DNA from 2 places in the Paeniglutamicibacter kerguelensis genome. Region 1 is predicted to be linked to the other one. Evidence: riboswitches for the same ligand, from Rfam matches in the RefSeq annotation. Region 1 holds a riboswitch; the other holds the start of a gene.
The links. Region 1 has a riboswitch for S-adenosylmethionine ahead of JOF47_RS00595 (hypothetical protein). Riboswitches for the same ligand answer to the same signal wherever they lie in the genome.

Region 1 (3,840 bases):
GCGCGACGAGCCCCTGCGCAGGGACCTTGAACGGGCGTTGGGCCGGGACGTGCTGTTGAGCAACGACGCAGATGCGGCGGGCTGGGCCGAGTACCGCTTTGGCGCGGCGCGCGGCGAGGACAACGTGGTGTGCCTGACCCTGGGCACCGGGATCGGCGGCTCGATCGTGCTGGACGGGGAGCTTCGGCGCGGCCGCTTTGGCATGGCCGGAGAGTTCGGGCACCAGGTCATGGTGCCCGGCGGCCACCGCTGCGCGTGCGGCAACCGGGGCTGCTGGGAACAATATGCCTCCGGCAACGCCCTGGCCCGCGAGGGTCGCAGCTTGCTGGCCGTGCACGGGCCGGTGGCCAAGGGAATGCGCGAGGCCGCGGGAAACAACCCGCATGCCGTCACCGGTGAGCTGGTGAATTCCCTGGCCGTGGCCGGGGACGAGGCATGCATCGAGCTTGTGGTTGAGGCGGGGCAGTGGCTGGGACTGGGCCTGGCCAACCTGGCCGCGGTGCTGGACCCGGGCCTCATGGTCATCGGCGGGGGTCTGGGAGCGGCCTCTCCGTTGCTGCTTGAAACGGCCGAACAGACCTACCGCAGCTCGCTCAGCGGCCGCGGCTACAGGCCCTTTGCCCGGGTGGTCGGCGCGGAGCTGGGCCCGGACGCCGGCTTGATCGGCGCGGCGGACCTGGCCCGGAACGCGCTGGGATAGCCGAACGATGCAACAAGCGAACGATCGAACGGCCAAACAAGAAGGTGGCCGGCAGCCTCGTGTGAACGGGAGCCGCCGGCCACTCCATGGTTGGGCCGACGCCCGGAGCGACGGGGGTCAGGCGACCGTGCCGCCGAAGAGCAGGCCGAGCGCGTAGGTGATGCCCGCCGCGCTCAGGCCGATGGCCAGCTGGCGCAGGCCGCGCTTGGTCGGGGAGGCGCCGGAGAGCAACCCGACGACCCCGCCGGTGGCGAGCAGCGCGATGCCGACCAGCAGGGCGGAGAGCAGGATGGCGGGGGTGCCGCTCATGCCGAAGATGAACGGCAGGATCGGGATGACGGCGCCGGAGGCGAAGAAGCAGAAGGACGACGACGCGGCTCCCACGGCCGAACCGATTTCCTCGTGTTCGATCTCCTGGGCTTCTTCGTCGCGTTCGGGCCACAGGGACAGCGTGGGGTTGCAATCGCAGGAATACAGGCCCATGCGTTCGGCAGCGCGGTGCGCGGCGTCCTCGTCGCTCATGCCGCGGGCCTTGTAGACCAGCACCAGCTCGTTGGCGTCGAGATCGAGGTCCGGGGCTGCGGAAAGGGTGATCTGCGTGGGCTTGGAAGCGGAGAGCAGCTCGCGCTGGGAACGCACGGAGACGAACTCGCCGGCGGCCATGGACAGGGCGCCCGCCAGCAGGCCGGCAATGCCGGAGAAGAGCACAAAGGAGCTGGCCACGCCGGTGGCGCCGATGCCCATGACCAGGGCGAGGTTTGAGACCAGGCCGTCGTTGGCCCCGAACACCGCGGCGCGGAAGTTGCCCGAGAGCCTGTTGCGCCCGCGGGTTGCCAGGCCGCGCACGACCTCCTCGTGGACAAGCTCGTCGGCGGCCATTTGGCGGGTGGCATCGGTGTCGGCCGCGTAGGGGGAGTCGCCCTCGGCGCGCTGGGCCAGCGCCAGCACAAACACGGAACCGAAGTGGCGGGCCAGGAAACGCAACACCGTGCGGCGCAGCGAGGGGCGGGCGGCCTTCGCCGCATGGTCGCCCAGCAGGTTGCGCCAGTGTTCCTCGTGGCGGGTTTCTGCGTCGGCCAGGCCCAGCAGGATGGCGCGTTCCTCGCCCGTGCGCTTGTTGGCCAGTTCGCGGTAGACGGCGCCCTCGGCGATTTCATCGGCCAGGTAGTGGCGCCAGCGTTTGATTTGGGCGGGAGTGGGGGTTGGCGCTTGTGGCGTCATGTCTCGTCCTCGGTTGGTTTCCATGGCGGTGGGGCCATGCGATGGGGAGGAACAAGCAATGTTTTTGGGTGCGTTGAACCTCGGGCCACCGTAGGTGGGCCGAAGGTCTCGTTCGCCTTGGCGCAAATCCATCGGATTTCCGCAAGGTGGTTTGCCGGGCCGCAACTTTGCGGCCAGTATGTCGACGCACCGCCGCCACCACGAATGGTGAACTCGGAACTACTCCCCTTCAGCGAACCACTTTAGCCGTCGGACGCGCTTCGGAGAATTCGACGAGGCTAAAAATGCGCGTCCGGCCTGCGGTGTTTCCCGTGACCGGGGTGCGGACCAGCAAACTCGACGACGCCGGGTCCCAACGCGGGACCTCAACCGAGTCGGCCAGGGCCCGGGCGACGGAGGGTGCGTCGTTGACTTGGAAACTGCGCCAGGAACCGTGCAGGTTCAATTCGATGACGGCGCGGTGCAGGTCAAAGAGGGGCAGAACGGGGACGGATTGTTCCATGGCGGCAGCGGCCGGCCTTTCACTAGCTCTTGCCGCCGCCTTGTGGCGCCGGCCGCTTCTTCATCCGAACCACCCATGAACCTGGGGTTGGTGCGCGGCCAGTCGGAGCTTGGCGCCGCATCTCGTGAAGCTGGTCACCACACTATCGCGAGTCGGCCGCCAGCTGGATCTTTTGGTGCAAATCAGACCATGCCCTCGCGTCATAATCGGGCAAGTTGGGGGAAATGCGACGGTCCCCGGCGCTTCCGTCAATGAGCTCGCGCACGATGTCGATGTGCCCGGCGTGGCGGGCGGTCTCCACGTTCATGTGGATGAGCAGCCGTCCGATGGTGGTGTCCCGTTTCTCCGGCGCCCACCATGCGACCGTTGCCGGGGCATCGAGCGGCAACGCCTCGATGTTCCGGTTGGCCGAGGCGATGGCGCTGCGGTAATAGTCGAGGATGTCGGCGCTGGGGATGTCCGCGGGGACCCACATGTCGTACTCGGGATCGTCGCTCTGGTTCAATGCAATGAAGCGCGGCTGCTCGACGGTTTGTCCAAGGCATTCCACAAAGTACCCGAGTTCCACGCTGGCCAGGTGCTGGATGAGGCCCAGGATGTTGGTTCCGCTGGGCACCAGGGGGCGTGTCAGGTCGTAGTCGTCCAGCCCCTCGGCCTTCCACAGCACCGCCTCGCGGGAAGCGTTGAGGTATGTGAGCAAATGATTTTTCTGATCGTCCATGGGCTACAGCCTAGGAGTGGGAATGCCCTGCTGGCTAGGGATGCAAGCCCTCTGCACACGAAAGGGTCCCGTCGGACAAGCATCCTTGGATGCATGTCCGACGGGACCCTTTCGTGTGCCCGGTTGGGCTACTTGGTGATCGGCTCTGCTTCGATGCCCTCGACGTCGACCTCGCCGGCGACGCGGGAGTTCCAGTTTGTGATGATGGCGGGCTCGGTGGGCCGAGTGGAGAGCGAAACCGCAACGTAAACGATGACCGAGGCGATCAGGCCGTAGTAGATCGGTTCGTTGGCGTAGATTCCGGCAAAGCGCTCGGTCGCCTGGATTTCCAGGACGATCATGGTGCCCAGAGTGACGACGGTTCCGGCCGCCATCGACGCTGCCGCGCCGATGCCGTTGCCGCGCTTCCACATCAGCCCGCCGATGATTGCCACCAGCAGGCCGCCGACGAGGATGTCGTAGGCGATGGTGAGGGCGGCGACCACGTCGGAGACCATGATGGCCAGGGCGATGGCCACGATGCCCAGGATCAGTACCCAGATGCGGTTGGCGCGCACGTCGTGCTCGGGGTTCTCGTTCGAGTTGACCCGGATTTCCTTGCCGAACCAGCCGGCGACAAACGGGGTGACGTCGGTGCGTGCGACGGTTGCCGCGGCGATCAGTGCGCCCGATGCGGTGGACATCATGGCGGCTACT
Region 2 (3,840 bases), 3.1 Mb from region 1:
TGGGAAAGAACATCAACTACTACGCGGTCGACCACAGCCCGTCCTACTTGTGGAACTCGGCAAGCTGGGAAATCAGCGAAGCATTGTTGCCGTTCGTCGAAGACGTGCTGGGCGGCCCCGGCGCATGGCAGGCAAACAACACGGTGGCCAAGGCTATCGAGATCTTCGACGGCGTCATCCAGAACCCCGCGATCCTCGAGTTCCAGCACCGGGCAAAGGCCTACCCGCACCTTGGTGTTGCCGGCTAGCCGAATGAACATGTGGAAGCCGCCGCACGCTGGTGCATGCGGCGGCTTCCACAAATGACTCGGATGGCGGGATCAGGCGATGATCTCGGCACCCTTCCACAGGCGCTTGGTGGCCAGTGCGGCGCCGGCACCCAGCGCTTCGAGCTTGGCCATGGCGATCTGCGGGTGGACGCGGCCGCCCAGGCCGCAGTCGGTGGACGCGATCACGTTCTCGCGGCCGACCAGGTTCGCGAAGCGCTCGATGCGGTCGGCGACCAGCTCCGGGTGCTCGACCACGTTCGTGGCGTGCGAGACGACGCCGGGTATCAGGATCTTTCCCTCGGGCAGCGCGCGGTCCTCCCAGATGCGCCATTCGTGCTCGTGGCGCACGTTGCCGGCCTCGAAAGAGACCATGCCGGCGTTGATGCGCAGCACCGGGTCGAGGATGTCGGCGAATGGGATGTCCGTGGTGTGCGGGCCGTGCCAGGAACCCCAGCACACGTGCAGCCGGATCCGCTCGGCCGGGAGCCCGCGCAGCGCGTGGTTGGTTGCCTCCACGCGCAGCTCGAGGAACTTCAGGTAGTCCTCGAGGCTCGGCTCCGGGTTGACCTGGTCCCAGGACTCGGCCAACGACGGGTCGTCGATCTGCAGGACCAGCCCGGCATCGAGGATCGCCTTGTACTCCTCGCGCATGGCATCCGCGGCGGCAAAGAGGTATTCCTCGTCGCTGGTGTAGAAGTCGTTGGCCAACCGCGCGCAGGAAGCGGGGGAAAGCGCCGCGAGGAAGCCCTCCTCGGTGCCCGTCGCCGCCATGGCGGTTTTCAGGTTCTTGATGTCCGATGCCACCAGGTCGTGCCCGGTGTAGGTCAGCGGTGCGACGACCTTTGGCTGCGTGGTGGCCTTGCGGTGGGCCAGGATGCCGGAGGTCGGATCCGCGTACGCCTCGGCGAAGGCCTCTCGATCGCGGCGGTCCGGGAACGAGGTGAGCACAACGTTGCCGGGGGTGGAGCGCTTGACCGCGGTCTCGGCCCAGCGGTCGACGGTGGTTTCCTCCAGCCCGCCGAGGCGGGCGAAGGAATAGTTCCACCAGGCGCCGAAATCGACGGCGGAGGACATGGTGTGCCCGAATTCGCCGTCGTTGGGGATGTCGATGCCCAGCTTGCGCTGCTTGGCGACGATGCCGGTGACCGATGCCTCGAGGAGTTCGTGGAATTCGGGGGTGATTCCGCCGCGTTGCTTGGCCTCGTTGGCGGCCAGCAGCTCATCGGTTCGCGGCAACGAGCCGGCGTGGGTGGTACGGATATGGCTGTTGTTGGAGGACATGGGTGATTGCCTACTTTCCATCGAACCTGGCAGTAGCACCGTTACCGTTTCAGAAGCCTCGTCGGCGGGTTAGGTTGCTGCGGCTTCATCGATCCAGGTCTCTCGGCCGCTCCGGATGGTTACGTATCAATACCTATCACGGAACTGTTTTCTGCCGTCCTTCGGCGCATTAGTGTGACGTGGGCCAAGCCTTGATCCACGGACGTGCCTTCGGCCCCGTGCCCGAACCTCGCCGGAAGCTAGTTGCCGGGGCGGGGGAGGAACCGGTATCGATGCTCTTGCCCGCCTTCTGCCAGGCGGTGACGGACACGGTTCCCCCGTCGATGATGTCCAGGTCGACCGTCGCCTTCTGGCGCAGGGTTCCCGCGTACGGGGCCAACAACATGCTGCCCACGCGGGTATCGCCCGCAGCCGCCATCGCATTCCATCCCATGAAAGCTTCTGCGCTCTCCCCTGGGGCGAGCATGACCCGGGTGATGCCCGGGTCGTCGGTCATGAACGAGCCGCCGTGGACCACCAGGACATCGATCACCCACCCGTCGACGTTGTCGAAAGAGACATCGGGGTAGGACTCCAGCACGCAGGGTTTTGACCCGTTGTTGGTCAAGCTGAATCCCATGCCGCGGTGGCCGGTCGCGGCATCGGGTTCCGATAGGGAAATGGTGGCGTCCTTGCCGTCGCACCAGTTTTTTCCAGCGGGCTGCGTGGCATATGACACGCTTGGCGAACCAATGGGATCAGGTTCCGGGGAAGCAGGCGGGGCGACTGTCGGCGGTTCGACGGCGCCCTGGGCCGTGGTTTCCCGTTGGGCCTGTGGGATGGCGATAACCAAGGCGCCGGCCGCGAGCACGGCCGGAACTGCGACAAGAAGTCTCGGCACGCTGAACGAGGTACGTTGCCGGCTACCGGGTTGCCGTTGTTTGGCGATGAAGGCACCGGCCAACACCGGAACCCACCCCCAGAAGATTCCCCAGTATCCTGCCGACAACAGATCCGATTCCACGCCCTGGAAAAGCCACGCCAGACGTGGCGGCGGCCAAGTCGCAATGATTTCCCCTGCTGACGAAAGCACTGTCGTGGCGAAGGAGGCAATGACAACGCACATCCACGTCGCGAAGAACCTGAGTCGCCGTTGCGCGGGATTCAGGGCATCCAGCGGGCCGATGAACAACAAGGCGCCGGCCGTGAAGAGCATCAGCGTGAGCGTCGAAAGCACGGGAATGAATACGGGCCAGATGTCCGCTGTGCGCCACGTGGCAAGCGCTATCGTCTCCGGGAACAGCAGCTGCACGAAGGGCACCGGGAGGAACGTTGGGCGTGTAATCAGCCAGCCATTGAGCAAGCCGCTCAGTAGCCAGCCAAGCCCCGCGAATCCAGCGATCCACGCGCTGCCGGCAGTCAGGCCTTTGTAGTTGCTCATGCTGGAAAGCCTAACTGACCTGCAAATGTCCTTGGATTCGGGACCTTTTCGGGGTGATGGAATTGCTGGACCTGCATAATGGAGCCCACGGGGGTACATCCTGTCCCGCGCACCGATTCAGTTCGAGGAGTACATTTTGAGCACGCTCTTTTCGGAGAGTTTCCTTGACCGCCCCCGGCGTGAGCTCAGCCCCGGCGCCGTTTGGGTACCCGACTGGCTCACCCTGGCTGAACAACGCTGGCTTGTGGATAGGTTCCATGAGTGGGGGCGGGGGCCCGTGCCGCCACGCGCCGCCAAGATAGGGTCAGGTGAAATGTCGGTCCAGACGGTATGCCTGGGCTGGCATTGGCAGCCGTACGCCTATTCCCGTGAAGCAACCGACGTCAACGGCAACCGGGTGCTCGAGTTCCCCGATTGGATGGTCAGGCTGGGTCGCAAAGCGATCCTTGAAGCGACAAATGACCCCTTGGCCGCGGCGAACTACACGCCCGACACAGCCTTGGTGAACTACTACTCGGATGATTCCAAAATGGGAATGCACCAAGACCGGGACGAGCAGTCGACCCAGCCGGTGGTCTCGATCTCCATCGGGGACACCTGCCAATTCAGATTCGGCAACACCCTCAACCGAAACAAGCCATACGAAGACATCGCGTTGGCGTCAGGGGACCTGTTTGTCTTCGGAGGTCCGGCGCGACTGGCCTACCACGGAGTCACAAAGATCCTGCCAGGCACCGCGCCCGCGGAATGCGGCCTGGCTTCGGGCCGGATCAACATCACCATGCGGGTGACCGGGTTGGACGGTTGATCTCAGGAGTCCGGAAGGTTCACGGTGGCCCGCACGGCAAGGTGGTCGCTTTCCCCGGCGGG

Region 2: another riboswitch for S-adenosylmethionine. It lies ahead of JOF47_RS14815 (cobalamin-independent methionine synthase II family protein); the one in region 1 lies ahead of JOF47_RS00595 (hypothetical protein).

Annotation. Positions count from the first base shown of each region.
Region 1 covers NZ_JAGIOF010000001.1:134,466-138,305, forward strand. Annotated here, with positions in the region: gene JOF47_RS00585 (ROK family protein) at 1-700, shown strand, start outside; gene JOF47_RS00590 (VIT1/CCC1 transporter family protein) at 818-1,921, opposite strand; gene JOF47_RS00595 (hypothetical protein) at 2,151-2,423, opposite strand; SAM riboswitch class IV at 2,444-2,553, opposite strand; gene JOF47_RS00600 (DinB family protein) at 2,566-3,144, opposite strand; gene JOF47_RS00605 (sodium:solute symporter family protein) at 3,273-3,840, opposite strand, start outside.
Region 2 covers NZ_JAGIOF010000001.1:3,241,087-3,244,926, reverse strand. Annotated here, with positions in the region: gene JOF47_RS14820 (N(5)-(carboxyethyl)ornithine synthase) at 1-248, shown strand, start outside; gene JOF47_RS14815 (cobalamin-independent methionine synthase II family protein) at 321-1,550, opposite strand; SAM riboswitch class I at 1,565-1,672, opposite strand; gene JOF47_RS14810 (DUF4232 domain-containing protein) at 1,720-2,970, opposite strand; gene JOF47_RS14805 (alpha-ketoglutarate-dependent dioxygenase AlkB family protein) at 3,107-3,778, shown strand; gene JOF47_RS14800 (endonuclease/exonuclease/phosphatase family protein) at 3,781-3,840, opposite strand, start outside.